4 regions of the Bradyrhizobium sp. 41S5 genome follow, and region 1 is predicted to be linked to each of the others. Evidence: predicted binding sites of a transcription regulator. Region 1 holds the regulator's gene; each other region holds the start of a gene.

Evidence for each region. The regulator PhoB, encoded in region 1, activates phosphate uptake and scavenging genes when phosphate is short. The targets are predictions, from matches to a motif close to TGTCATNNANCTGTCAT.
Region 2: HAP47_RS30580 (alkaline phosphatase D family protein) is a predicted target of PhoB. The motif match lies at 3,858-3,874, and genes of this name have one in related genera.
Region 3: HAP47_RS02115 (DUF2794 domain-containing protein) is a predicted target of PhoB. The motif match lies at 3,768-3,784, and genes of this name have one in related genera.
Region 4: phnF (phosphonate metabolism transcriptional regulator PhnF) is a predicted target of PhoB. The motif match lies at 4,020-4,036, and genes of this name have one in related genera.

The regions. Positions count from the first base shown of each region.
Region 1 covers NZ_CP083721.1:1,035,162-1,042,356, reverse strand. Annotated here, with positions in the region: gene HAP47_RS04940 (aspartate aminotransferase family protein) at 1-920, opposite strand, end outside; gene HAP47_RS04935 (GcrA family cell cycle regulator) at 1,407-1,919, shown strand; gene phoB (phosphate regulon transcriptional regulator PhoB) at 2,160-2,870, opposite strand; gene phoU (phosphate signaling complex protein PhoU) at 3,001-3,717, opposite strand; gene pstB (phosphate ABC transporter ATP-binding protein PstB) at 3,815-4,636, opposite strand; gene pstA (phosphate ABC transporter permease PstA) at 4,633-5,478, opposite strand; gene pstC (phosphate ABC transporter permease subunit PstC) at 5,483-6,472, opposite strand; gene pstS (phosphate ABC transporter substrate-binding protein PstS) at 6,699-7,195, opposite strand, start outside.
Region 2 covers NZ_CP083721.1:6,362,868-6,370,062, reverse strand. Annotated here, with positions in the region: gene HAP47_RS30590 (indolepyruvate ferredoxin oxidoreductase family protein) at 1-2,972, shown strand, start outside; gene HAP47_RS30585 (hypothetical protein) at 3,199-3,630, shown strand; gene HAP47_RS30580 (alkaline phosphatase D family protein) at 3,964-5,544, shown strand; gene HAP47_RS30575 (aldo/keto reductase) at 5,764-6,582, shown strand; gene HAP47_RS30570 (hypothetical protein) at 6,675-6,890, opposite strand; gene HAP47_RS30565 (amidohydrolase family protein) at 7,122-7,195, shown strand, end outside.
Region 3 covers NZ_CP083721.1:420,404-427,598, reverse strand. Annotated here, with positions in the region: gene HAP47_RS02135 (ABC transporter permease) at 1-601, shown strand, start outside; gene HAP47_RS02130 (Bax inhibitor-1/YccA family protein) at 836-1,627, shown strand; gene HAP47_RS02125 (IS630 family transposase) at 1,634-2,581, opposite strand; partial or broken gene HAP47_RS02120 (GNAT family N-acetyltransferase) at 2,758-3,298, shown strand; gene HAP47_RS02115 (DUF2794 domain-containing protein) at 3,333-3,704, opposite strand; gene HAP47_RS02110 (DUF1223 domain-containing protein) at 4,346-5,107, opposite strand; gene acnA (aconitate hydratase AcnA) at 5,269-7,195, opposite strand, start outside.
Region 4 covers NZ_CP083721.1:6,382,369-6,389,563, forward strand. Annotated here, with positions in the region: gene phnL (phosphonate C-P lyase system protein PhnL) at 1-77, opposite strand, end outside; gene phnK (phosphonate C-P lyase system protein PhnK) at 86-883, opposite strand; gene HAP47_RS30655 (alpha-D-ribose 1-methylphosphonate 5-phosphate C-P-lyase PhnJ) at 876-1,760, opposite strand; gene HAP47_RS30660 (carbon-phosphorus lyase complex subunit PhnI) at 1,757-2,860, opposite strand; gene phnH (phosphonate C-P lyase system protein PhnH) at 2,864-3,472, opposite strand; gene phnG (phosphonate C-P lyase system protein PhnG) at 3,477-3,938, opposite strand; gene phnF (phosphonate metabolism transcriptional regulator PhnF) at 4,065-4,790, shown strand; gene phnE (phosphonate ABC transporter, permease protein PhnE) at 4,944-5,792, opposite strand; gene phnE (phosphonate ABC transporter, permease protein PhnE) at 5,789-6,673, opposite strand; gene phnD (phosphonate ABC transporter substrate-binding protein) at 6,755-7,195, opposite strand, start outside.

The DNA of each region.
Region 1 (7,195 bases):
AGCGACATCTTCTGCACGTGCTCGAAGAAGCCGGGCTTGAGCATGACGTCGAGCACGGCATTGGCGGCGGCGACCGCGAGCGGATTACCGCCGAAAGTCGAGCCGTGCGAGCCCGGCGCCATGCCGGCCGCAGCGTCCGCGGTCGCCAGCACCGCGCCGATCGGGAACCCACCGCCGAGCGCCTTCGCCAGAGACATCACGTCCGGCGTGACGCCGGTGCGCTTGTAGGCGAACAGCTCGCCGGTGCGGCCCATGCCGGTCTGCACCTCGTCGAACGCCAGCAGCAGGCCATGCTCGTCACACAGCGCGCGGAGCGCCTTGAAGAACGCCTGCGGCGCCGAGCGCACGCCGCCCTCGCCCTGCACCGGCTCGATCAGGATGCCGGCGGTGTGCGGGCCGATCGCCTTCTTGACCGCCTCGATGTCGCCGTGCGGCACCTGGTCGAAGCCGTCCATCGGCGGGCCGAAACCTTCGAGGTATTTCGCCGAGCCGGTCGCAGCCAGCGTGCCCAGCGTGCGGCCATGGAAGGCGCCTTCGAAGGTGATGATGCGGTAGCGTTCGGGATGGCCCTTGGAGAAGTGGTGGTGCCGCACCAGCTTGATCACCCCCTCCATCGCTTCGGCGCCGGAATTGCAGAAGAACACGAAGTCGGCAAAGCTCTGCTCGCACAGCCGCGCGGCAAGCACCTCGCCGTCCGGGCTCTTGAACAGGTTCGACATGTGCCAGAGCTTGGTCGCCTGCTCCTGCAGCGCCTTGACCAGATGCGGGTGCGCATGCCCGAGCGCGTTCACCGCGACGCCCGAGGTGAAGTCGAGATAGCGGTCGCCGTTGGTTGCGATCAGCCAGGCGCCCTCGCCGCGCTCGAAGCCGAGATCGACCCGGGCGAAGACGGGGAGCAGATGCGACGAGGCGTTGGTCATGGCGTTCACTGCCGGTTTGAAACCGTCAATCGCCGCGCGCCTTGACGCCTACGCAGCAACCGCCAGCTTCGGAAAACAAAACGGCCGCCTTTGCGGGCGGCACGTGCGGGACATTCTATGCGGCGGCCGGTAAGTGTCAATCGCCAGGAGCCGGCCTTTGCTGGCCTTCCTGCAATGCGAAACCAGCGCAATCCGGAGCGGTGGAAAAGCCTCACAGCAATGCTTAACTTTGCGGGAACATGTGGACGCACGGCCGCGGACTCTTGCGCCAGAGTCACGCCATATTGTAGCGTTTGGCCTGTCGGGTACGACATCTCGTGCGGCAGTACTGGACCCTCTAAGTAGCCTTCGTGTCACGCGTAAACGTTCGGGCGCAACACCGTGCCCGGCGAGGGCTAAGGGATTCTGGCCGCAGGGATATTTGTCCAGATTGGCTCGCAGCGCCGCTCCGATGAGTGGCCGGCGCCATGCGAAAGGAAGAATGCGATGACTGTATTGACCTGGTCCGACGATCGCGTCGAGCAGCTGAAGAAGCTCTGGGAATCCGGCCTCTCGGCCAGCCAGATCGCGGCGGAACTTGGCAATGTGACGCGAAACGCCGTGATCGGCAAAGTACATCGGCTCGGCCTCTCCGGCCGCGCCAAGGCCCCCTCCACGGCTGCGCCGCGGCAGCGCAAGGCCCGTCCCGCCCAGCACATGATGCGGGTGGCGCGCCCGGTGTCGCGCGGCAACACCGCGCTGGCGCACGCCTTCGAGGTCGAGATGGAGCCCGATCCGATCTCCTTCGACAACGTGGTGCCGATGAGCCAGCGGCTGTCGCTGCTCGAGCTCAACGAGGCCACCTGCCACTGGCCGGTCGGCGATCCCTCAAGCCCGGAATTCTTCTTCTGCGGCGGCAAGGCGCTCGCCGGCCTGCCCTATTGCGCGCATCACTCGCGCGTCGCCTACCAGCCCGCCGCCGATCGCCGCCGGCCGTCGGCCAAGCCACAGATCAAGTAAGCACTCGGGAAACTGCCTGGACTGCAAAAACAAATCCCCGCGAAAGCGGGGATTTGTTTGTGTGATCGTAGCGCGGAACTATCCACCAGCGTCGTCCCGGCGAAAGCCGGGACCCGTAACCCCGAATGCGTATTGTTAGAAAGCCGTCTGGCCGCGTGCCCATTGCGGCGGCCGCGGCGTATGGGTCCCGGCTTTCGCCGGGACGACGCCGTGTTGCGGCTTGAGGTTGCCATGCAGGCCTTACGGCTGCGGCTCGGCCTTCGCGAAGCGGTCGTCGAGCGCATAGCCGGCGCCGCGCACGGTGCGGATCGGATCCTGCTCGCGGCCCGGATTGAGCAGCTTGCGCAGGCGGCCGATGTGCACGTCGACGGTACGCTCATCGATATAGATGTCGCGGCCCCAGACGCTGTCGAGCAGCTGCTCGCGGCTGAACACGCGGCCGGGATGCTCGAGGAAGAATTCGAGCAGCCGATACTCGGTCGGACCGAGATCGATCGGACGTCCCGAGCGCGCCACGCGGCGCTTCTCGCGGTCGAGCTCGATGTCGCCATAGGTCAGCACGGTCGCAAGCCGCTCCGGGCTCGCGCGGCGCAGCAGGCCCTTCACCCGTGCCAGCAATTCCGGCACCGAGAACGGCTTGACGATGTAATCGTCGGCGCCGGTGGCAAGCCCGCGCACGCGCTCGCTCTCCTCGCCGCGCGCGGTCAGCATGATGATCGGAAGCTGCTTGGTCTCGGGCCGCGCCCGCAGGCGGCGGCACAGCTCGATGCCGGACAGGCCCGGCAGCATCCAGTCCAGTACCACGAGGTCGGGAACGCGCTCCTTCAGGCGGGTGTCGGCATCGTCGCCGCGCCCGACCGTTTCGACATCGTAGCCTTCCGCATCGAGGTTGTAGCGCAACAGTGTCGTCAGCGCTTCCTCGTCTTCGACTACCAGAATGCGTGCGCTCATCGGTTCAAGTTCTCTCTCTGTGGTGATCCGTTGCCCAGACGCAAACCGAAACGCTTACTTTCCTGAGCATAATCCCCGCGGAAACGACTTGTCGTGAAGACAATCCGGCTCCGCGCTCGCGGATCATGTCCTAGGTACCCGGCACAGTGGTGGCAAAATTGGTCATGTCGCCCTTCGGGCGCTTGTCGGTGATCTGCTGGCCCTCGATCATGTAGAACACGGTCTCGGCGATATTGGTGGCGTGATCCCCGATCCGCTCGATGTTCTTGGCGCAGAACATCAGATGTATGCAGAACGAGATGTTGCGCGGATCCTCCATCATGTAGGTCAGCAGCTCGCGGAACAGCGAGGTGCAGATCGCATCGACCTCCTCGTCGCCCTTCCAGACGTTCATCGCCGCCGGCAGATCGTGCGCGGCATAGGCGTCGAGCACCGACTTGACCTGCGACAGCACGAGGTCGGTCATGTGCTCCAGGCCGCGGATCAGCTTCAGCGGCTGGAAATCGCTTTCCAGCGCCGCGACGCGCTTGCCCATATTCTTGGCGAGGTCGCCGATCCGCTCGAGGTCGGTGGCCACGCGCATCGCGCTGACGATTTCACGCAGGTCGATCGCCATCGGCTGGCGGCGGGCGATCGTCAGCACCGCGCGCTCTTCGATGACGCGCTGCAGATTGTCGATCTCGATGTCGGCGGCGACCACGCGCTTGCCAAGCGCGACGTCGCGACGGATCAGCGCGTCGACCGACTCGGTAATCATCCGCTCGACGAGGCCGCCCATCTCGGCGACCAGGCGGGTCAACTCCTGCAGGTCGCTGTCGAATGCCTTGGCGGTATGTTCAGAAGCCATCGCTTGTCTCCCTCATGATCCCGAGGATCATGATTTGGTGTCCTCAGTTTCGCATGATCCGATCGGAAAACCGGTGCCCACTTTTCCGGATCATGCTCTAGCCGAACCGGCCGGTGATGTAGTCCTGGGTGCGTCGATCGCTCGGCGAGGTGAAGATCTTGTTGGTGTCGTCGAACTCGATCAGCTCACCGAGATACATGAACGCGGTCTTGTCGGAGACGCGCGCCGCCTGCTGCATGTTGTGGGTGACGATCGCGATCGTGTAGTCCTCGGAGAGCTCCTGGATCAGCTCCTCGACCTTGGCGGTCGAGATCGGATCGAGCGCCGAGCACGGCTCGTCGAACAGGATCACCTCGGGCCGCACCGCCACGGTGCGCGCGATGCACAAGCGCTGCTGCTGGCCGCCGGAAAGCGACAGGCCGGAGGCGTTCAGCTTGTCCTTGACCTCGTTCCACAGCGCGCCGCCGCGCAGCGCCTTCTCGACCCGGTCGTCCATCTCGGACTTCGAGATCTTCTCGTAGAGGCGGATGCCGAAGGCGATGTTCTCGTAGATCGTCATCGGGAACGGCGTCGGCTTCTGAAACACCATGCCGACCCGCGCGCGCAGCAGATTGAGGTCGAGCTTGGGATCGAGAATGTTGGTCTGGTCCAGCATCAGCTGACCGGTAGCGCGCTGGCCCGGATAAAGGTCATACATCCGGTTGAAGATCCGCAGCAGGGTCGACTTGCCGCAGCCCGACGGACCGATGAACGCCGTGACGCGGTTGGTGCCCAGCGTCAGGTTGATGTTCTTCAGCGCGTGGTGCTCGCCGTAATAGAAATTGAGGTTGCGCACCGTGACTTTCGGCGGCGCTTCCGGCAGCGGCGTATGCGGTGCAACGTGGCTCGGGTTACTGGTTGAAACGGAGAGCTCGGTCATTTTGCGGCCCTTTCGGCACCAAGGATACGCGCGCCGATATTCAGCGCGAGCACGGTGAATGTGATCAGCAGTGCGCCGCTCCACGCCAGCTCTTTCCAGTAGGCGTAGGGGCTCTGCACGAAGTTGTTGATGGTGACTGGCAGGTTGGCCATCGTCTTGGTCAAGTCCCAACTGAAAAACTGGTTCGACAGCGCGGTGAACAGCAGCGGCGCGGTCTCGCCGGCGACGCGGGCGGTCGCCAGCAGCACGCCGGTGATCAAGCCGCTACGCGCAGCACGATAAGCGATCCGCTTGATCACCAGCGAGCGCGGCAGGCCGAGCGCGGAGGCCGCCTCGCGCAGCGGATTGGGCACCAGCAGCAGCATGTCCTCGGTGGTGCGCAGCACGACCGGGATCACGATCACGGCGAGCGCGAGACTGCCTGCGATCGCCGAGAAGCCGCGCATCGGCACCACCACCGCGCCGTAGATGAACAGGCCGATGATGATCGAGGGCGCGCTGAGCAGGATGTCGTTGATGAAGCGGATCACCGAGGTGAGCTTGTCGTGCTTGCCGTATTCGGCGAGGTAGGTGCCGGCGAACAGGCCGAGCGGCGCGCCGATGCCGACGCCGATCACCGTCATGATGACGGAGCCGACGATGGCATTGAGCAGGCCGCCTTCGGTCGAGCCCGGCGGCGGCGTGTTCTGGGTGAACAGCTGCACGCTGAGGCCGGCAAGACCGTTGTAGACCAGAGTGAACAGGATCAGCGCCAGCCAGGTGACGCCGAACAGCGCCGCGCAGACACAGAGTGCGCGAATGACGATGTCGCTGCGGCGGCGGGATTTGTAGATCGGGTTCATAACGCTATTTCCCCGCTTTCGTTTCAAGCCGCATCAGCATCAGCCGGGCGCCGGCGAGCACGAAGAAGGTCAGGACGAACAGCAGGAGGCCGAGCAGGATCAGGCCGGACTGGTGCAGGCCGTCGCTCTCGGCGAATTCGGAGGCGATCGCCGCCGAGATCGTGGTGCCCGGCGCGAAGATCGACGACGAGATGCGGAACGAGTTGCCGATGATGAAGGTCACAGCCATGGTCTCGCCGAGTGCGCGGCCGAGCGCCAGCATGATGCCGCCGATCACGCCGACCCGGGTGTAGGGGATCACGACGCTGCGGACGACTTCCCAGGTGGTGCAGCCCATGCCGTAGGCGGCCTCTTTCAGCACCGGCGGCACGGTCTTGAACACGTCGACCGAGATCGCGGTGATGAAGGGCAGCACCATGATGGCAAGGATCAGCGCGGCGTTGAACAGGCTGAGATAGGACGGCGGCCCTGCGAACACCGCGCCCAGCACCGGGACGCCCTCGAACATTCGGATCATGAAGGGCTGGAACGTGTTGGCCAGGAACGGGCCCAGCACGAAGAAGCCCCACATGCCGTATATGATCGAGGGGATGCCGGCGAGCAGCTCAATGGCGATGCCGATCGGGCGGCGCAGCATTTGCGGGCACAGCTCGGTGAGGAAGATGGCGATGCCAAGACCGACCGGAATCGCGATCATCATCGCGATAACCGAGGTGATCAGGGTGCCGTAGATCGGGCCGAGTGCGCCGAGCACCGGCGGATCTGCCGAGGGCGCCCAGCGCTGCGTCCAGATGAAGGCTAAGCCGTACTCCTTCATCGCCGGCCAAGCGCCGACGATCAGCGACAGGATGATGCCGCCGAGGATCAACAGAACCGAAATCGCCGAGATACGGGTGATCCAATAGAAGGTGAGATCACCCAGCTTGAAGGCGCTGAGGGCCTTGGCGCGATCGTACGGTCCCGCGGCTTCCATCACATCGCTCTGAACAGCCATGTCTGCCACGCCAATCCCCTCATTACTATGTGAAAGCAACGCAAACCGCTACGCCCCGAAGCGATCTCTACTGACGCATTTGGCCGGGCGTCGTTCCGGCTTGCGCCTCCGGGGCGCGAAGCCGGGGCCCCACCCGCGCGTCTTGCCGCGGTGAGGGAGCCCGGGTCTCTATTGATCAACCTGTGCCGCCGGCAGGCGGCACAGGCCTTGTTCGAAATCGTTAGACTTAGCTCTTGATGTCCGAGGACCAGGTCTTCTCGATCTGCTGGATGACATTGTCCGGCATCGGGATGTAGTCGAGCTCTTCGGCCATCTTGGCGCCGTTCTTGAACGCCCAGCGGAAGAACTTGAGAGCTTCCTGGGAGGCCGCCTTATCCGTCGCTTCCTTGTGCATCAGGATAAAGGTCGACGCGGTGATCGGCCAGGACTTGTCGCCGGGCTGGTCGGTCAGGATCACGTAATAGCCGGGCGCATGAGCCCAGTCAGCGTTGGAAGCGGCCGCCTGGAACGCTTCGACCGTCGGCTGAACCGTCTTGCCACCCTTGTTGACCATGCCGGTGTAAGTCAGCTTGTTCTGCTTGGCGTAGGCATACTCGACATATCCGATCGAGTTTTTGGTCTGGCCGATGTTGCCGGAGACGCCCTCGTTGCCCTTGGCGCCGACGCCGGTCGGCCATTCCACCGCGGTGCCTTCGCCGACCTTGCTCTTCCAGTCAGGGCTCA
Region 2 (7,195 bases), 3.1 Mb from region 1:
TGCCGGTGGTCAATCCGGCGACGCTGCAGGACTATCTCGACCTCGGCATCCTCGGCTTCGCGCTGTCGCGCTATTCCGGCTGCTGGGTCGGCTTCAAGGCGATCTCGGAGACGGTGGAAAGCTCGGCTTCGATCGTCAGCGACCCCGATCGCATCAAGATCATCATGCCCGATGATTTCGAGATGCCGCCGGGCGGCCTCTCGATCCGCTGGCCGGATCCGCCGCTGGAGGCAGAGCGCAGGCTGCACGGGCCCAAGATGGAGGCGGTCGCAGCCTTCACCCGCGCCAACCGGTTCGACCGCATCGTGCTGGATTCGAAGCCGGCACGGCTCGGCATCATGGCCACCGGCAAGGCCTATCTCGATCTGCGCCAGGCGCTCGCCGATCTCGGCATCACCGATACCGACGCCCAGGCGCTGGGCTTGCGGATCTACAAGGTGGCGTTGACCTGGCCGCTCGAAGCGCGCGGCGCGCGCGACTTCGCCGAAGGCCTGCAGGACGTGCTTGTCGTCGAGGAGAAGCGCGGCTTCATCGAGGACCAGCTGGTTCGTATCCTCTACAACATGGACGCTTCCAAGCGTCCCTCCGTGGTCGGCAAGCGCGACGAGAGCGGCGCGCCGCTGCTGCCGAGCGAGGGCGAGCTGACGCCGACCATGGTGGCAGCGGCCGTCGTCGCGCGGCTGCGCCGGCTCGGCCACCGCAGCCCGCTGCTGGAGCAGCGGCTGGCAAAACTGGAGGCGTTCGACCGCCCGGTCGAGGGCACGGGCACCGCGAAGCTGCAGCGCACGCCGTATTTCTGCTCGGGCTGCCCGCACAACTCGTCGACCAAGATTCCCGAAGGCAGCCGCGCCATGGCGGGCATCGGCTGTCACGGCATGGCGCTGTCGGTACCGAACCGCAACACCCAGACCATCTCGCATATGGGTGCGGAAGGCGTGAGCTGGATCGGGCAGGCGCCGTTCACCAGCGAACAGCATGTGTTCCAGAATCTCGGCGACGGCACCTACACGCATTCCGGTCTCTTAGCTTTGCGGGCCGCTGCCGCAGCCGGCGTCAACATCACCTACAAGATCCTCTATAACGACGCGGTCGCGATGACCGGCGGCCAGCCGGCCGAAGGCGGCTTCACGGTGGCGCAGATCGCGCACCAGGTCGCGGCCGAGGGCACCAAGCGGCTCGCGATCGTCTCCGACGATCCCGACAAATATCCCGCCAATTACTTCCCGTCCGGCGCCACCATCCATCATCGCCGCGAGCTCGATGCCGTGCAGCGCACCTTGCGCGAGATCGAGGGCCTCACCGTCCTGATCTACGACCAGACCTGCGCTGCCGAGAAGCGCCGCCGCCGCAAGCGCGGGCTGTTTCCCGATCCGGCCAAGCGCGTCTTCATCAATGAGCGCGTCTGCGAAGGCTGCGGCGACTGCTCGGTGGCCTCGAACTGCGTCTCGGTGCAGCCGCTGGAGACCGAGTTCGGCCGCAAGCGCCGCATCGACCAGTCGAACTGCAATAAGGATTTCTCCTGCATCGAGGGCTTTTGCCCGAGCTTCGTGATGGTGCAGGATCCCAAGCTGCGCAAGGCTGATCGCACCGCCGCCGATCCGAAGGCGCTGTTCGCGGACCTGCCGGCGCCGCCCGCCGCCGCGCTGACTGGCCCCTACAACATCCTGATCACCGGCATCGGCGGCACCGGCGTCATCACTATCGGTGCGCTGCTCGGCATGGCCGCCCATGTCGAGGGGCTCGCCTGCTCGACGCTCGACTTCACCGGCCTGTCGCAGAAGAACGGCGCGGTCATGAGCCATGTCCGGCTGGCGCCCGCGTCCGACATGCTGACCACGGTTCGCATCGCGCCCGGCAATGCCAATCTGATCCTCGGCTGCGATCTCGTCGTCGCCACCAGCGTGCCGGCGCTGAGCCGCGCCGAGCGCGGCGTCACTCGCGCCGTCGTCAATGCCGACCTGCTGCCGACCGCGAGCTTCGTGATCGATCCCGATATCGATTTCGAGGCCAGCTCGATGCGCGATGCGCTGAACGGCGCGGTGAGACCTGATGATCTCGACATCCTGGATGCCACCGGGCTTGCCACCGCGCTGATGGGCGACAGCATCGCGACCAACGCCTTCATGCTCGGCTTCGCGTTCCAGCGTGGCGCGATCCCGCTGTCGCTCGAGGCCATCCTGAAGGCGATCGAGCTCAACGGCGCCGCGATCGAGATGAACAAGACCGCGTTCTCATGGGGCCGGCTCGCCGCGCATGATCTGCAGCGCGTTGTCAGCGCCGCGCGCTTCAAGAGCGCAGGGGCCGCACCGGCGAAGAAGACGCTCGATGAGGCGATCGCGTTCCGCGCCAAATTCCTCACCGACTATCAGGACGCGGGCTACGCGAAGCGCTATCTCGACGACGTCGCGCGCGTCCGCTCCGCCGAGGCTGCGGCAGCGCCGGGCTCGCAGGACCTGACCGAGGCCTTTGCAAAGGGCCTGTTCAAGCTGATGGCCTACAAGGACGAATATGAAGTCGCGCGGCTCTATTCGGACGGCGAGTTCAGCAAGGCGCTGAAGGAGCAGTTCGAGGGCAATTCCGGCTTGAAGGTCTTGCTGGCGCCGCCGCTGCTGGCGCAGCGCGATCCCGTCACCGGGCGATTGCAGAAGCGCGAATTCGGCCCGTGGATCTTCAAGGCGTTCGGCCTGCTGGCGGGGCTGAAGGGCCTGCGCGGCACCGCATTCGACATCTTCGGCTACACCGCCGAGCGCAAGATGGAGCGCACGCTGCCGGTCGATTATTCGGCGATGATCCTGCGTCACCTCGACGGCAAGACGCCGCTCGACCTGCCGCGCCTGGTGGCGCTGGCGAAGGCCGCGGACCTCGTGCGCGGCTACGGCCACATCAAGGAAGGCAACGTCGCCCGCTACCGCACCGAATGCGCGCGGCTGGAGCGTGCGATCGGCCAGCCGTTGGCGCAGGCGGCCGAATAGGCTCAAGCGTTTTCGGCTACCGGTTCTCGTGAAGAAAACGCGTCAAAACAACAACCTGGAACCCCGTTCCGATACCATCGGAACGGGGCTTGAGGCGGCAGGCAGCGGAACTTTCCAGGGCCGCCTTGGTTGACCGGTAACCCTGCCCGCGAGCCGCGGCTGGATTCGCGCGGCCGGCTTCCTACATGATGGCTGTTCTGTTCGAGTGATTTCAGGAGGCCCTTTGATGGTCCTGAAAAGCGCTTTTGTTGCAACTGTTTGCACCGCGTACCTGGCGTTGGGTGGCGTGGCGTTGGCTGACGACTACCGCCCAAGCGAGTTCCTCAGTCTCGACCTAGCGCGGGCCGTGCTGTCGCCGAAGCCGCTTGGCCCGCCGGCGCAGTTCGAGCCGGTTCCGGTCGAGGCGAAGACCGACCACGGACCTGATCAGCACGCCAATGTCGAACCGAATGTCGAGCAGCCGAAAGTCGAGCCTCAGAAGGCTGTGCGGACGACCAGGGTGTCGGCACCGCATGAACGCAAGCGCGCAGTGGCGCAGGTTCCCGCCCGTGCCAAGCTGGCACGGCGCCATTCGAATCCGCTCGACGCGGAAGCCCGCGACACCAGGATCCAGACCTGGCCGTGCCGCACTGGCGGCATCTGCAACTGGCAGCGGTGAGGGCAGTTCGGCGGTCTCACGCGAACTCGCGCGCGCGTTCGTACCAATACCAAACCCGTCATCCTGAGGAGGCCGCGAAACGGCCGTCTCGAAGGATGAATCGGCCCGATCTCGCAGCCGGGCCGATTCATCCTTCGAGGCTCGCTCCGCTTGCCCTCAGGATGACGGGTTCGGCGTTTGCGCGCTTGGCGCCTGACGACACCGTTCATATCTCCATCTCTCCGCCGAGTCATCCCGCCGTCGCAAAACCGTCGGCGGAGAGTCAAGAAACCGTAAGGGCGGAGTCAAACGGCGCAGGCAAAACCTTCGTTGCGATTCGACGAAGGTTATTCGATGGCGACAGCGATCTCCGCGAGGGGGCGAGGCCTCACAAGGCGTCAGCTTCTAGTGCGCTCGGCGTCGACGGCCGCGCTGGCGGGATTGGGCGCGCTGGCAAAACCATATCTGAGCCGTGCGGCGGATCGCCCTGCGATCGCGGGCATCCAGTCTGGCGACGTCGCCAGCGACTCCGCTGTGATCTGGGCCCGCGCCGATCGCGCCGCGCGGATGCAGATCGAATGCGCCGCGGTCGAGAGTTTTGCCACCGTCCTGCGCCGCGCGTCCGCCGACGCGCTGCCCGAGCGCGACTTCACCGCAAAACTGCTGCTCGATGGCCTGCCGCCGGGACAGGACCTGTTTTACCGTATCCGCTTCGAGGATCGCGGCGGCATCGCCGGCGAGAGCCGCATTGGGCATTTCCGCACCGCACCAGTCGACCGCCGCTCAGTCTCGTTCATCTGGTCCGGCGACGTGGTCGGGCAGGGCTGGGGCATCGACCCCTCGCGCGGCGGCCTTCGCAGCTATCGCACCATGCTGAACGAGCGCCCGGATTTCTTCATCCATTCCGGCGACCACATCTATGCGGATTGCACGGTGCCGTCGGAACAGACGCTGCCCAACGGCGAGATCTGGCGCAACATCGTCACCGAGGAGAAATCGGTCGTCGCGCGCAGCCTCGAGGAGTTTCGCGGCAACTACAAATACAACTGGCTCGACGAGAATTTCCGCGCCTTCCATGCCGAGGTGCCGATGTTCGCGCAGTGGGACGACCACGAGGTGGCCGACGACTGGTCGCCAATCGGCACCGCCGACGCAACCGGCTATGACGCGGACGGTACCTCGCGCCTGGTGGCGCGGGCGCGCCGCGCCTTCCATGAATTCATGCCGATGCGGCTGATGCCGGAGCGCGACGGACGGGTCTATCGCAAGATCGCCTACGGGCCGCTGCTCGACGTCTTCATCATCGACATGCGCTCCTACCGCGATTCCAGCTGGAACAAGCAAGGCGATCCGGACCAGGCGTTCATCCTCGGCGAGAACCAGCTCGCCTGGCTGAAGCGGGAGCTGGTGGCGTCGGATGCTATTTGGAAGGTGATCGCGGCGGATCTGCCGATCGGCCTCGTCAGCCTGGACGCCGTCGCGCTCGGCGACGGGCCGCCGGAGCGGCGCGAGCACGAGATCGCCGATCTCCTGTCCTTCATGAAGCGCGCCGGCATCCGCAACACGGTGTGGCTCACCGCCGACATGCACTACACCGCCGCGCATCATTATGATCCGAACCACGCCGTGTTCCAGGAGTTCGAGCCGTTCTGGGAGTTCGTCTCCGGTCCGTTGCATGCCGGAACCTGGTCGCCGGGCGAGCTCGACAACACCTTTGGCCCCAAGGCGATGTACCAGAAGGGCTGCTCGGCCGAGCAGGATGACAATCTCGCGCCGTGCTTCGGCCTGCAATTCTTCGGCCGCGTCGACATCGACGGCAGGACCGGCGTGATGAGAGTGACACTGAAGGACGTCGACAACCACGATCTCTGGTCGGTCGATATCGAGCCGCGGCCGGACGCGCGGCCCGGCCAGATCATGGCGCAACACATCTAGAACCCATAGCGTTTTCGAGCGAAGTGGGGTTCCGGTTCGCGTGAGGAAAACGCGTCAAGCGCGGATTCGTCGCGACATCTTGATTGCGGGCGCCTTGCCCGCAGCGCCGGTTTGCAGGCAGACTGCGTGCCGGCAGTTCTGCCAATTTCATTCCTTTCAGACGATTTGCTGGCGTGACGTCGCCGATGATATCGGCGTCCCACGCGTCAGGAGCTATCCATGGACAATCTGCAGACACAGGGCATCAGCCTGCCGCAGCTCGGGCTCGGCACCTTCCGCATGCAGGGTGATGCCTGCCGCGCGGCGGTCGAGAGCGCGCTCGGGCTCGGTTACCGGCATATCGACACCGCCGAGATGTACGGCAATGAGGAGGCGATCGGGGCCGCGATCGCGGATGCGAAGGTCGCGCGCAAGGACCTGCATGTGACCACGAAGGTCTGGCATGAGAATTTGGCGCCGGATGCGATCCGGAAAGCGTTCGACGCCAGCCTGAAGAAGCTGCGCCTTGATTACGTCGACCTCTATCTGGTGCACTGGCCATCGCGGAGCATGAAGCTGCCGGCTGTCTTCGAGACGCTGATGAAGCTGAAGGAGGAAGGCCGCACCCGCGCGATCGGCGTCGCCAATTTCACCACCGCGCTGCTCAAGACCGTGGTCGAGGACATCAAGGCACCGATCGCCTGCAACCAGATCGAATATCATGCGATGCTGGACCAGACGCCGGTGCGGAAATATCTCGCCGCGAAATCGATCCCGCTCGTGGCGTATTGCCCCCTGGCCCAGGGCCGTTTCGCGACCGACGAGACGCTGGCGAAAATCGGCAGCAAGCATGATGCGACCGCAGCGCAGGCGGCGCTGAAATGGCTGCTCGACCAGGACGGCGTTGCGGCGATCCCGAAAGCCTCGCGTGCCGAGAGCCAAAAGGCCAATCTCGACGCGCTGAAGGTCAAGCTCGACGACGACGACCGCAAGGCGATCGCTGCGCTGCGCAAGGACATGCGCTGCGTGAATCCGGGTTTTGCTCCGGCGTGGGACTGAGTCCTGCGAGGACCCGATAAGGACGCAGAACAAGAAAATGGCTCCGCGAGGAGCCATTTTCCGTTGTGTCGGTCTATCGTATGTCTCGGCGCTTAATAGCGGTCCCGCCTGATGACCATCGCGCGATCATGGTCGTGATGCCAGCCGCGATGCCAGCCATGGTCATGGCGCATCTCGGCCCGCGAGCCCCAGCCACGATCCCAGTGGTGATGACCGCGCTTTATCACGACGGTCTCGGCGCTCGCGATCGACGGAACGGCCACAGCAAGCGTACCAATCGCCGCAAAAACAAAACCAATCTTCTTCATTTCATCCTCCTCAATGATGCGGGGAGGAAACCGTGCAGGCATCGAAACGTTCCTCTGGAACCAGAGGAGTTTTCTGAACACCTGTTCAGCAACGGTCCCAGCGCAACGCTCGCCGCGCGTTCGCTGCACAACCGGTGCGTGAGCGTTACAGCCTCTTTCGACGGCCTTGCCTAACCCCGGCGTCCGAAGCATCATCGCGCCATAACAATCAATGTTCGGGGGGACGTTGCCGTGAGTGAATTTTCACGCCGGGATTTTTTGAGAGGTACGGGATCGGCCGCTGCTGCGGTCATCGCAGGGCCGGC
Region 3 (7,195 bases), 610 kb from region 1:
CGACTGGCAAGGGCTCGGCATCAATTTCGTGCTGGTGTTCTCGCCGAATGCCTTCAAGGGCGCCCCGCATAGCCACGTCGCGACCCTGACGGAACCCCATGGTGACGGCCCCGATGATGCGCGCATCATCAAGCAGGTCGCCGACGCGTTCCCGATGGTGACCAGCGTTCGGGTCCGCGAGGCGCTGGAGACGGTCGGCACCGTCGTCAGCAATCTGGTGCTGGCGATCCGCGGCGCCAGCGCCGTGACGCTGATCTCGGCGATCCTGGTGCTGGGCGGCGCGCTCGCCGCCGGGCACCGCCACCGCGTCTATGACGCCGTGATCCTCAAGACGCTCGGCGCCACGCGGGTGCGATTGCTCGGCGCCTACGCGCTGGAGTATCTGATGATCGGCTTTGCAACCGCAATATTCGGGGTGATCGCCGGTTCGGTCGCGGCCTGGCTGATCGTGACGCGGCTGATGACGCTGAGTTTCATCTGGCAGGCCGGCAGCGCCGCGCTGGTCGTGGTCGCCGCGCTGGTCGTCACGGTCGGATTGGGGCTGGCCGGAACGCTGCTCGCGCTGAACCAGAAGCCGGCCTCGGTGTTGCGGAATTTGTGACAATTTGTAGCGGCGGCAGCGCCGTTTTGCCTATAAATGCTAGGCTAGAGCGACATTCGGCCGCGCGTGGAAGCTTGCGTCGGATGTGTTAATTTCCCACATACCACTCGGGTCGGATAGTCGGTTTGAATGACACACAATTAATGTTCCGCAAACCGAGCCATCTGAGATAGATTTAGAACCGGCGCCGCAAATCCCTTGCGCTCCACCGGGACCAACCACGGGAATTCGACCATGTCGGACCTAGACCGCAACTACGCTTCTCCTTTCGGCCGGGCCGCCGGGCGCATTGACGCTGCGGCCGTCGACGCCGGTCTGCGCGCCTACATGCTGCGCATCTACAACTACATGAGCATCGGCCTGGCCATCACAGGCTTGGCCGCGCTCGGTGTCTACATGGGTGCGGTGACAACCGATCAGTCCGCCGCCGTCGCCAAGTTTGGCAACGCCTATCTGACGCAGTTCGGCTACGCGATGTTCGTGAGCCCGCTGAAGTGGCTGTTCATCCTCGCCCCTCTGGCGATGGTGTTCGTCATCTCGGCCGGCATCAACCGCCTGCAGCCTGCGACCGCCCAGCTGCTGTTCTGGGTGTTCTCGGCGCTGATGGGCCTGTCGCTGTCGTCGATCTTCCTGGTGTACACGCACACCTCGATCGTGCGCGTGTTCTTCATCACCGCGGCGACGTTCGGTGCGCTGAGCCTCTACGGCTACACCACCAAGCGTGACATGAGCGGCATGGGCTCGTTCCTGTTCATGGGCCTGATCGGCATCATCATCGCGAGCCTGGTTAACCTGTTCCTGGCGAGCTCGGCGCTGCAGTTCATCGTGTCGGTGGTCGGCGTGCTGGTGTTCGCGGGCCTCACCGCCTGGGATACCCAGCGGCTGAAGAACGACTACATCTACGGCTACGCCTCGCAGGGTGGCGTGATGGCAGAGCGTGCGGCAATCACTGGTGCGCTGTCGCTCTACCTGAACTTCATCAACCTGTTCACGCTGCTCCTGCAGCTGCTCGGCCAGCGCGACTAGAGCGTTTCACATTTTGACTGAAGCATAACCGGCGTTTGCGAAGTAGTTTGCGCATTCGCGAGGCTGGATGTCCTGAACGAGGTGACCGATGTGGCGCCAAGTGTCTTCGACGGTGCGCCTCTGAGCCTGCCGCATCCAGTGTTTGATCTTGGAGAAGGCCTGTTCGATCGGGTTGAGGTCGGGCGAGTATGGCGGCAGGTACCAGAGCCTGGCGCCAGCAGCCTGGATCATTTGCCTGACAGCTTTCGACTTGTGGCTTCCGAGGTTGTCGAGAATGACGATGTCGCCTTCGCGCAGGGTTGGCAGGAGAAGGTGCTTCACATAAGCGCAGAAGCATTCGCCGTTGATCGGGCCGTCGAAGACGCAGGGTGCCGTGAGTTGGTCATGGCGGAGCGCGCCGAGGAATGTGAGGGTACGCCAGTGACCGTGCGGGGCGAAGCCGCGCAGGCGTGCGCCCTTGGGGCCCCAGCCCCGCAAAGGGGCCATGTTGGTCTTGATCCAAGTCTCATCGATGAAGACGAGCCGGCCCGGATCAAGTCCGGCCTGCCAGGATCGCCAACGCTGGCGCCTACGAGAGACGTCGGCGCGCGCTTGTTCGAGGGCGAACAGTGTTTTTTTGAACCGCAGCCCTTCCCGGCGCAGGAACAGCCAGACCGCGTTGTGTGAGACCTTGACCCCACGAGCTGCCAGTTCCGCCTTCAGACCATGCAGCGTCAGGTGCGGCGTCTGAATGATCCGCTCGACAATGAAGGCACGATGCGGATCAAGCAAGGGCTTGCGGTGACCGCCCATCTTGCCGGGCGCAACCGAGCCGGTCGCCCGCTGCCGCTGTGACCACTTCACAACCGACGAGACCGCAACACCAAACCGTTCCGCCACAGATCGGCAGCTCTCGCCCGCCAAAACCGACGCCACCACACGCTCGCGAAGATCCAGGGAAAGAGGTCGGGTCATGCGATGCTGGCCTCCAATCCAGTCAGCATCTTGAATCACAAACCGCCAAAAACCGGAATCCCCTCCGATTCAGTTAAGCAATGAAATGCATAGGCGCCTCCGGCTGCCGATTGATCCAAAGCCCCGGCCACGCGGCCGGGGCTTTTCTTTTACGCAGGGCAAAATACTGTCGTGCCATGTCCAGTCCCGCGGGGTCCAATCCGGAAATCAGGCTAACCGTCGAGGCGGACCTGCCCTCGATCACGGCGATCTACGAGCACGCGGTGCGCTTCGGCACAGCGACCTTCGAGCTGATCCCGCCCGACCTTGCCGAGATGACCCGCCGCTACAGCGCGCTGATCGATGGCGGCTTCCCCTATTTCGTCGCCGTGCTGGACGGCCGCATCGCGGGCTATGCCTATGCCGGCCCCTACCGGACCGCGGCCGGCCTATCGCTTCACGGTCGAGAACTCGGTCTATCTGGACCCCGCGGTCCATCGCCGCGGCATCGGCCTCCGGCTGATGGAGCGCCTGATCGCCGAATGCGACGCGCGCGACTTTCGGCAGATGATCGCGGTGATCAGGGACTCGGCCAATGTCGGCTCGATCGGGCTGCACCGCCGCTGCGGATTTCAGATGATCGCGACGCACCCGAATGTCGGCCTGAAATTCGGCCGCTGGCTCGACACCGTGATGATGCAGCGCGCGCTCGGCGAGGGCGCGGCGACGGCGGATTAGACGGCAATCCGTAACGCCTATACCTCCGTAGCGCCTATACCAGCGACAGCTTGCGATCGATCGCGAGCAGCACCCGTTCGAGCTCGTGGCCGCGGCGCAGGATCAGGCCGGTCGCCGAAATCACGCTGTACATGCCCTGCTTACGCGCCAGCCGGGGATCCTTCTCGATCCGGTAGATCGGCATTTCGGATGCGCGCCGGAACACCGAGAACACGGCGCGGTCCTTCAGGAAGTCGATCGCATAGTCGCGCCACTCGCCATCGGCGACCATGCGGCCGTAGAGATTGAGAATGCGGTTGAGCTCAAGTCGGTTGAATGTCACGCGGTTGGGCTGAGAGGTCGCGGCGGCGGGACGCGCCCCGGCACGATTCCCACTCGGATCACTATCCTCCGAGATCAAACTCATCGAGCGCCTCCTGTTATCCCGGTGACGATCGGGTTCCGAAGGCCGGTCCCCCCACTTCGGGATCGTCATGAGAGTGACATGATTGCGCTAAGCGCCGGAGCCCGCAAGGGGCCATTCGCAATGCAACCAGCCCTTAACCACGGCCAGGCGCGACGGATTGTCCGGAAAACCGAAGAGTCACGGGAACGTTAGAGGAATCATATTGCTGCCCCACTTCCGCCCATCGCCTGCCCCGCTGCCCTGCGAAAAGAAAATACTGCGTTGGCCCGGTCCTTTCGGTTCCGGATTCCTCAGCCCCCAGCCCCCCGGGGCCGTCGGGATCGGGCCTGTTCGCAGGGGAGTCAAATCCCAACCCACTGGGCCAACGAAAGTTGGTCCTTTTTGTTTTTGGGGCCCTGCCCGACTAAGCGCGATCAAGACCCGCAAGCCTCGGCGCTTCCCTCTCAGCAAATCAGTGGATGCACGCTTGCCGGCGCGCGGAGCCGCACGACAACTTGCGTGCGGCCCAACGACGCGACTGGCAGAAGCCAGCGCCGCGCAGCGCTGGAGCGTTTTCGAGCGAAGTGGACACCGGTTCGCATGAAGAAAACGCGTCAAACAAGAACCCAGAGCTTCGGTTCTGATCAATCAGAACCGAAGCTCTAGTGAAGCGAGGTGAATGCGGCGCCCAGCATCGGGCCCGGCTTGTCGCGATTGCCGTCCTGGACGTACACGGCCGCGGCATCGACGCCATCGCGCGTGATGTTCTCGAGCGGCACGGTCCAACTCCCGGACGAGCCGTTCCAGTCGCCGACCTTCAGGAGATTGCGCACCACGTTGTGGTACGTGATCTCGCGGCCGCGGTTCTCACCGCGCGCGATCGAGATCGGCACCGACTTCGAGATCGAGCAGATCCAGACTTCGCCGCGCGACACCGCGGGCGATTTCGATGCGGCCACCGACACGTTGATCTGCTTGCCGGTCAGCGTCATCGTCACCGGGACCGACATCACGCTGCCGCTCTTCTCGGTGTCCTTGATCGCGTCCTCGATGCCGGCGCGGTCGCTGCCGATCACATGGGCGGAGCCGTTGATCACGGCCTGCGGCGTATAGACGTCGCGGTCGCCGCGCATATGCGAATAGGCTTTCTGGCGCGCGCTGAAACGGGAATCGGCCAGCGTGTCCTTCCAGCCGAGATAATCCCAATAGTCGATCGGCATGCTGAGCGCGATGACATTGGGGTCCTTCGCGAGGTCACCGATGATCTTGTCCGCCGGCGGACATGACGAGCATCCCTGCGAGGTGAAGAGTTCGACGACAGCACGCGGATCAGCGTGAGCGGGGCGGATGATCGCGACGATCGCGCAGAAACCAAGCGCGCTGGACCATCGCGAGATACAATTATAGGCGATCATCGCTGTCATACTGCGAACCAGTCGTGATGATTTCCATCCGTATTTGTACGGAGCATGAAGTTGTCCCTTGAACTTGCGTGCCCCAGAACGCGAGAAGGCGGCCTTGTCATAGGCCGCCTTCTTTTTAGCCGCTACTCACTAAGCAGTGAGGCACTGATCACAAATCCGCGCTAGGCCGCGAGCTTGCGCAGCACGTAATGCAGGATGCCGCCGTTGCGATAGTAGTCGAGCTCGTCCAGCGTATCGATGCGGCAGAGCAGCGGGACGTCCCGCTTGCCGCCGTCGGCGGAGACGATTTCGGCCGTCAGCGTCTGGCGCGGCTTCAAATCGCCCTGCAGCCCGCGGATCGTGACCTTCTCGTCGCCCTTGAGGCCGAGCGAGGACCACGACGTGCCGTCCTGGAAGGTGAGCGGAAGCACACCCATGCCGACCAGGTTGGAGCGATGGATGCGCTCGAAGCTCTGGCAGATCACCGCGCGCACGCCGAGCAGGCGGGTGCCCTTGGCGGCCCAGTCGCGCGACGAGCCGTTGCCGTATTCGGCGCCGGCGAACACCACCAGCGGCACGTTCTCCTGCTGGTACTTCATCGCGGCGTCGTAGATCGACATCTGCTCGCCGTCGGGCCAGTGCTTGGTCAGACCGCCTTCCGGAATATTGCCGTCGGCACCCTTCAGCATGAAGTTCTTGATGCGGATGTTGGCGAAGGTGCCGCGCATCATCACTTCATGGTTGCCGCGCCGCGTGCCGTACTGGTTGAAGTCGGCGGGGCGCACTTGGTGCTCGCTCAGGAACTTGCCGGCGGGCGAGGTCAGCTTGATCGAGCCGGCCGGCGAGATGTGGTCGGTGGTGATCTTGTCGCCGAACATCGCGAGGATCCGCGCGTCGAGCACGTCGACGATCGGCTCCGGCTGCTTCTTCATGCCTTCGAAATAGGGCGGGTTCTGCACATAGGTCGAGCTCATGTTCCAGCGATAGGTCTCGCTTTCCGTGGTCTTGATCTTGCGCCAGTTGGTGTCGCCCTTGAACACGTCGGCGTACTTCTTCTTGAAGATCGTCGCGGTGACGTACTTCTTCATGAAGGCGTTGATCTCCTTGGTGGTCGGCCAGATGTCCTTCAGGAACACCGGCTTGCCATCCTTGCCGATGCCGATCGGCTCGACCGCGAGATCCTTGGTCACGGTGCCGGCGAGCGCATGCGCGACCACCAGCGGCGGCGAGGCGAGGTAGTTCGCCTGCACGTCCGGCGAGACGCGGCCTTCGAAGTTGCGGTTGCCCGACAGTACGGCGGCGGCGACGATGCCGTTGTCGTTGATCGACTTCGAGATGTCTTCCGGCAGCGGGCCGGAATTGCCGATGCAGGTGGTGCAGCCGAAGCCGACCAGGTTGAAGCCGACCTTGTCGAGATCGGCCTGCAGGCCGGAATTGGCGAGATATTCCGCCACCACCTGGCTGCCCGGCGCGAGCGAGGTCTTCACCCACGGCTTGGCCTTCAGGCCCTTGGCGGCCGCCTTGCGCGCCAGGAGGCCGGCGCCGATCAGCACGCTCGGGTTCGAGGTGTTGGTGCAGGAGGTGATCGCAGCGATCACGACATCGCCATGACCGAGATCGAAATTGCGGCCCTCGACCGCGAAGCGCTTCTGCTCGCCATCGGGCTTCTTGTATTCGTTGACCAGCGCGGTGGCGAAACCGGTCGAGACGGCCGGCAGCGCGATGCGGCCTTCGGGGCGCTTCGGTCCGGCCATCGACGGCACCACGTCGGCGAGGTCGAGCGTCAGCGTGGTGGTGAACACCGGATCGGCCGACTTGGCGGTACGGAACAGGCCCTGCGCCTTGGCATAGGCCTGCACCAGCTTGACGCGATCAGCCTTGCGGCCCGAGGTCTTCAGGTAATCGATGGTCGCGGCATCGACCGGGAAGAAGCCGCAGGTCGCGCCGTATTCGGGCGCCATGTTGCCAATGGTCGCCTTGTCCGCGACCGACAGGAAATCGAGGCCCGGACCGAAGAACTCGACGAACTTGCCGACCACGCCGAGCTTGCGCAGCATCTGGGTGACGGTCAGCACCAGGTCGGTCGCGGTGACGCCTTCCTTGAGCTGG
Region 4 (7,195 bases), 3.1 Mb from region 1:
ACCGGCAGCTCGACGCCGCCCTGCAGATGCATGGTGAAGGTCTTCTCGGCGTTGGCAAGTTCGATCATCGCGGTCATTGGCAAGCTCATGGCGGAAGTATCGAGGAAACGAGCAGCTGCGTATAGGGCTCGCGGGGATCATCGAGCACCTGGTCGGTGAGACCGGTCTCGATGACGCGGCCGCCTTTCATCACCATCACGCGATGCGACAAAAGGCGCGCGACCGCGAGATCGTGGGTCACGACGATGGCGGCAAGGCCAAGCTCGCTGACGAGATTGCGCATCAGGTCGAGCAGGCGCGCCTGCACCGAGACGTCGAGGCCGCCGGTCGGCTCGTCCATGAACACCAGCCGCGGCTCGGTGACGAGGTTGCGCGCGATCTGCAGCCGCTGCCGCATGCCGCCGGAATAGGTCTTCGGCGCATCGTCGATGCGGCCGACATCGATCTCGACCCGATCGAGCCAGGTCGATGCGGTGTCTCTGATACGGCCATAGTGGTTCCAGCCGACCGCCATCAGCCGTTCGCCGACATTGGCACCGGCCGAGACGCCCATGCGCAATCCCTGCGCCGGATCCTGGTGGACGAAGCCCCAGTCGGTGCGGAACAGGAAGCGCCGCTCCGCTTCGCCGAGCTCGGCGAGATCGCGCAGCACGCCGTCGCGCATCCGGTAGGACACCCGCCCCGCGCTCGGCGCGAGCTGCGCGGAGAGCAGTTGCAGCAGGGTCGACTTGCCCGAACCGGACTCGCCGACGATCGCCAGCACCTCACCGGGATAGAGCGCGAAGGAGACATCGCGGCAGGCCGGGAGCCGGCCGTAATTCTTGGCAAGCCGCTCGGCCACCAGCAGCGGCTGGTCGTTGTCGAGGCTCGAGAGCTCAGACATGCGCCTTCTCCTTGTGCGGCGCCGCGCTCTCGGTGCCGTGATGGCCGGCCGCCTGGCGCTGCTCGCAGAAGTCGGTATCGGAGCAGACGAACATCCGCCCGCCCTTGTCGTCGGTGACTATCTCGTCGAGATAGGAATTGTCGGCGCCGCACAGCGCGCAGGGCGCGTTGAAGCGGTAACGCGTGAACGGATGATCCTCGAAATCCAGCGAGACCACGGTGGTGTAGGGCGGGATCGCGTAGATGCGCTTCTCGCGGCCGGCGCCGAACAGCTGCAGCGCCGCGCAATTATCCATCTTCGGATTGTCGAATTTTGGCGTCGGCGACGGGTCCATGACGTAGCGTGCATTCACCTTCACCGGATAGGCGTAGGCGGTTGCGATATGGCCGAAGCGCGCGATGTCCTCGTAGAGCTTGACATGCATCAGCCCGTATTCGGCGAGCGCGTGCATGCGCCGCGTCTCGGTCTCGCGCGGCTCGAGGAAGCGCAGCGGCTCGGGGATCGGCACCTGATAGACCAGCACCTGTCCGGCGTGCAGCGACGCCTCGGGAATGCGGTGCCGGGTCTGGATCACGGTCGCGTCCGTCGTCGAGGTCGTGGTCGCGACACCCGCGGTCTTGCCGAAGAACTTGCGGATCGAGATCGCGTTGGTGGTGTCGTCCGAACCCTGGTCGATCACCTTCAACACGTCGTCGGGGCCGAGGATCGCCGCCGTCACCTGCACACCGCCGGTGCCCCAGCCATAGGGCATCGGCATCTCGCGGCTCGCGAACGGCACTTGATAGCCCGGGATCGCGATCGCCTTCAGGATCGCGCGGCGGATCATTCGTTTGGTCTGCTCGTCGAGATAGGCGAAATTGTACGTCGGCGCGTTCATTCCGCGGCCTCCTGCATTTCCACGGCATCGTTGGCTTCCGCGAACTCCTGCCGCAGCTTGCGCAGCAGGCCGAGCTCGGACTGGAAGTCGACGTAATGCGGCAGCTTGAGATGCTCGACGAAGCCGGTCGACTGGACATTGTCGGAGTGCGACATCACGAATTCCTCGTCCTGCGCCGGCGCTTCCGCCTCCTCGCCAAGTTCGCGTGCGCGCAGCGCGCGGTCGACCAGCGCCATCGACATGGTCTTGCGCTCGCTCTGGCCGAACGCGAGGCCATAGCCGCGGGTGAAGCACGGCGCCTCGGTCGTCGAGCCCTTGAATTGGTTGACCATTTGGCACTCGGTCAGCTCGATCGAGCCCAGCGGCACCGCGAAGCCTGCGTCCTCGGCTGAGAATTCGACCTCGACCTCGCCGAAGCGGATCTCGCCGGCGAAGGGGTGATTGCGGCCGTAGCCGCGCTGCGTCGAATAGCCGAGCGCGAGCAGGAAGCCTTCGTCGCCGCGCGCCAGATTCTGCAGCCGCAGATCGCGATCGGCCGGGAAGCTCAACGGTTCGCGCGTCAGGTCGCCGACCGGTGCGTCAGCATCGGCCCGTGGTGACGATTCGATCAAACCATCGCGGCCGAGAATGTCGGTGACCCGCGGCGTTGCCGCCTGCGACGCTTCCGCGGTCATCGGCTGTTCCGGCACGAAGCCTTCTGCGAGCTGCGGATCGAGCAGGCGATGGGTGTAATCGAACGTCGGCCCCAGGATCTGGCCGCCCGGAACGTCCTTGAAGGTCGAGGAGATGCGCCGCCGCACCTGCATCTGGCCGGTGTTGACCGGTTCGGTGGCGCCGAAACGCGGCAGCGTAGCGCGGAAGGCGCGAACCAGGAAGATCGCCTCGATCATGTCGCCGCGCGCCTGCTTGATCGCGAGCGCCGCAAGCTCGCGATCGTAGAGCGAGCCTTCGGTCATCACGCGGTCGACACCCAGCGCGAGCTGCTCGGAGATCTGCGCCAGCGTCACCTCGGGCACATCGCGATCGCCGCGCCGCTCATGCGCGAGCAGCCGATGAGCGTTCTCGATGGCGCGCTCGCCTCCCTTGACGGCTACATACATCGCTCAAACTCCGCTAGCGATCAACCGCGTCGTGCGCGGGATCGCGACAATCTTGTCGTCATGGACCAACACGACGTCGATGCCGCGCGGGAACAGCGCTTCATTGATCGACAGTCGCTGGAACAGGTCGCGCGGCTTGATCATCGCCTGCAGCAGCGTGCTGCCGTCGATGCCGGGCCCCTTCAGCTCGAAGGCCAGGCCCTGCGTCAGGCTGTCGACCTGCAGGATCAGCGTGGTCGACCGGTCAGGATATTCGCCGCTACCGAGCGCGAAACGCTCCAGCGCCGGCAGGTTTGCGGCATCGCCGATCAGCGCGAAGCTTGCGATTGCGGAATCCGCAACCACCGGCGCGCTGGCGTGAAACTTCAGCCAGCGGGCAACATCCGGTATCGCCGACATCGCATCGTCGAGCCAGATCGGCGTATCGTGATCGAACAGCGTCAGCGCGATCGCGGCCGCGCCGCGCATCAAGCCGGCGGGCGTTCCGACATCAGCGGAGACGCGCTGCACGCTGCCCGGGCGCGCCATCGCATCCATCACGGAGCGGAACGTGGATTGCGCCGACAGCACCTTGTCGGCAAAGCCTGCGGGCATTTCGGCAATCGTCGTCATTGCATCACCCCTCACCGCGCACCATCGTGTAGAAATCAACCCGGGTCGCCGCGGTCTCCGCGGCCTTGCGCGCGCGTTCGGCATTCATGGCGACACGCAGCGGCGCGATCACCTTTGCCTCCACCTCGCCGGACAATTCTGTCGACTGCACCATGGCGTCGCACAGCGCGATCATCTGCGCCTTGTGCGCATCGCGGCCGAGCGTGTAGCCGAAGCCGACCTCGCCGGTCGCAAGCCGCACCGCCGCGCGCGACACCGTCGCCTCGCCGAGATTGAACGGCGCACCGTCGCCGCCGATCCGCCCGCGCATCATCACGAGGCCGTTCTCCGGCTCGCGCAGGTTTTCATGCGTCGGCACCGCAATCGCCGCCAGCCGGCCTGCGATGTCGGCCGCGGCGGAGTGCGCCAGCACCGTCATCGCGGCCTTGCGCTGGGCCTGTTTGCTGTCTGGTCCGGTCGAACTCATGGTCGAATTCATGGGCAACCTTTGGCAACCTTGCTTGCATCGAGTTGTCTATGATACTAGACAACTTGATAGCCGAGCGCCATGACTGTTTCGTGACAAACCGAAGATTTCTGGTATCACCGCGCCATGAGCATGCAGGAAAGTTCCGGCGTCGCCTTGTGGCGGCAGGTCGCTGACGGCATCGAGCGCGGCATCGCCGACGGCCGCTTTGCTGCGGGCGAAAAGCTGCCCGGCGAGATGGAGATCGCCGAGACTTACCGGGTCAACCGCCACACCGTGCGGCGGGCGCTCGCCGCACTCGCCGAGCGCGGCCTAGTGCGCGCCGAGCGCGGCAGCGGCACCTATGTCGAGGCCCAGCGCCTTGCCTACCCCCTGCGTTCGCGCACGCGGTTCTCGGAGATCGTCGGCGCCGGTGGCCACGAGCCGCGCGGCCAGCTGATCGATGCAGGCAGCGACATCGCCAATCGCGAGATCGCGCGCGAGCTCGGCCTGAAGATCGGTGCGCCGCTGATCAGGATCGAGGCGGTGCGGCTCGCCGACCGGACGCCGATCTGCGTTTCCACCACCTGGCTGTCGGCCGAGCGGTTTCCCGATGCCGGCAGCGTGTTCGCCGGCGTTCGCTCGATGACGAAGCTGCTCGGGCATTACGGCGTGAAGGATTACCACCGCGCCTCGACCCGGATCACCGCGGCGATCGCCGATGCGACCGACGCCGCGCGGCTCGATCTGCCGCTGGGCCGGCCGGTGCTGGTGGTCGACGCGACCGATGTCGATATGCTGGACCACCCGCTGGTGACCAAGCGCTCGCGCTTCGCCGCCGAGCGCGTCGAGTTCCTAGTCGAGAACAGCTGATCTCTCTGCCCCCTCGCCCCGCTTTTGCGGGGAGAGGGTTGGGGTGAGGGGCTATCTCCGCGAATCCGACAGACGTGAATACGGGGACACCCCCCTTACCCGGATTGCTTCGCAATCCGACCTCTCCCCGCAAGCGCGGGGCGAGGTAACCTCCTACACCACCGCCCTTTGGCCGATGATGGCAAAGCGCAGCTTGCTCGAGATGAAATCGATCGCGGCGACCGCGATCAGGATCATCAGGATCAGGAACGACACCTTCTGCCATTCCAGCACGCGGATCTGCTCGGCGAGTTGCAGGCCGATGCCGCCGGCGCCGACGATACCGATGATGGTGGCCGACCGCGTGTTCGATTCGATGAAGTAGAGTACCTGCCCGGCGATCACAGGCAGCACCTGCGGCAGCAGGCCGAAGCGGATTTCATGCAGCGCGTTGCCGCCGGAGGCGCGGATGCCCTCGACCTGCTTGCGGTCCGCGGCCTCGATCGCCTCCGAGAACAGCTTTCCGAACGCGCCGAAGTCGGAGACCATGATCGCCAGCACGCCAGCGAACGGGCCGAGGCCGACGACGTTGATCCAGACCAGCGCCCAGATCAGCGTGTCGACGCCGCGGATCGAATCCAGGAAGCGGCGCACCGGAAAGCGGATCAGGTTCGAGGGGATGATGTTGCGCGCCGCCAAGAGGCTGACCGGCAGCGCGAAGAGTGCCGCAAGCGTGGTGCCGAGCAACGCGATCGACAGCGTCTCGCCGAGCGCCTGCATGTAGAGCGGGAACGACGAGCCGGGGTTCGGCGGGATCATCATCATGGTGATCCAGCCGAGTTGGCTCATCCCTGAGATCAGCTTCGTCGGCGAGAAATCGAGATCGACCAAGCCGTAGACGAAGATCGCGAGCGCTGCCACGATCGTGGCCGGCATCGCCAGCCGCGCCGACGCGGGGCGTTCGAACACGCCAGGGTATTTCGCACGCAAGTCCGCGGTGTCCGGCTTCGGCAGCTGGCTCATCGCCGGGTCTCCTTGCCGAACAGCCGGCCGCGCAGCCAGCCGGTCGAGATGTCGATGATGAAGACGGTGACGATGATGGTGACGAGGATCGCACTGACGTCGGAATAGTAGAACTTGCGGATCGCGACCACGAGCTCCTGCCCGATGCCGCCGGCACCGACGAAGCCCATCACCGACGCCTCCCGGACATTGATCTCGAAGCGCAGCAGCGCATAGCTGGCATAGCCCGCCGAGACCTGCGGCAGGATGGCAAAGCGCATGCAGGACAGCCAGCTCGCGCCGGTGGAGCGGATGCCCTCGACCGGCTTCATGTCGGCATTCTCGACGATCTCGGCGAACAGCTTGCCGAGCGCCCCGGTGGTGTGGATCGCAATCGCCAGCACGCCGGCCATCGGCCCGAGGCCGAACGCGATCACGAAGATCAGCGCGAACACGATGCCCGGCACGGTGCGGGCGAATTCAAGCAGGCGACGGACGGTAAAGCGCACCCATGGTCCCGGCGAGGTGTTCTGGGCCGCGAAGAAATTCAGCGCAAACGCGAACACAGCACCGGTCAAGGTGCCGACATAGCTGATCAGGAGGGTCTCACCGAGCAGCCGCAGCCATTTCTTCAGGCCCCAGAACCATTCCACCGGATCGGTCCAGACCCGCGCACCGGAATCCAGCGTCAGGATGCGGTCGAAATAGCTGACGAAGTTGCCGAAATAGGTGAAGAACGTGTGCAGGTTCACGTCGGCGCCGAGCGCCGCGATAAACAGCGCCGCGCAAAACACCGCGGCCGCCACCGTCGCCTTCAGCCGCTTGCGCGCGACCGCCTTGCGATAGGCATCGTTCAGCGTCGCCAATTGCTGCGCTGGAAGGATGGAAATGGCGGTCGCCATCGATGCGGGCCAGTCTGCTCGAGGGGTGAACGAAAAGGGCCGGGTTGTCGAAACCCGGCCCAGTTCAACGGCGATGTGCGATCAGGAGCCCTTCTTGCGTAGAGCGTCGACGAACTTGATCAGCTCGATGGTCTTGTCGTAGTCGGCATTGGTGACCGGCTGCCACGGACGGTTCTTGCCGTCCGACAGCTTCTTGAAGGCTTCCGGATCCTTCGTCGGCATGTCGAGGAAGGCCTGCTTGATCTTCGCCTTCATGTCGTCGGGAAGGCTCTCGAGATAGGCGTAGGGCGAGTTGATGATCAGATCCGACTTCACGATGATGCGGAAGTCTTCCTTCTTCAGCGGCGTGCCGTCGCTCGACTTCACCATGTTCTTGGCGAGCATGCGGGTCAGGTTGGAATCATCGTCGGCATTCCACCAGTTGGCGGCGACGTCGACGGTGCCCTGCGCCAGCGCCAGCACGGCGTTCTCGTGGCTGCCGGTGAAGACGACCTTGGAGAAGTAGGTTTCCGGATCGATCCC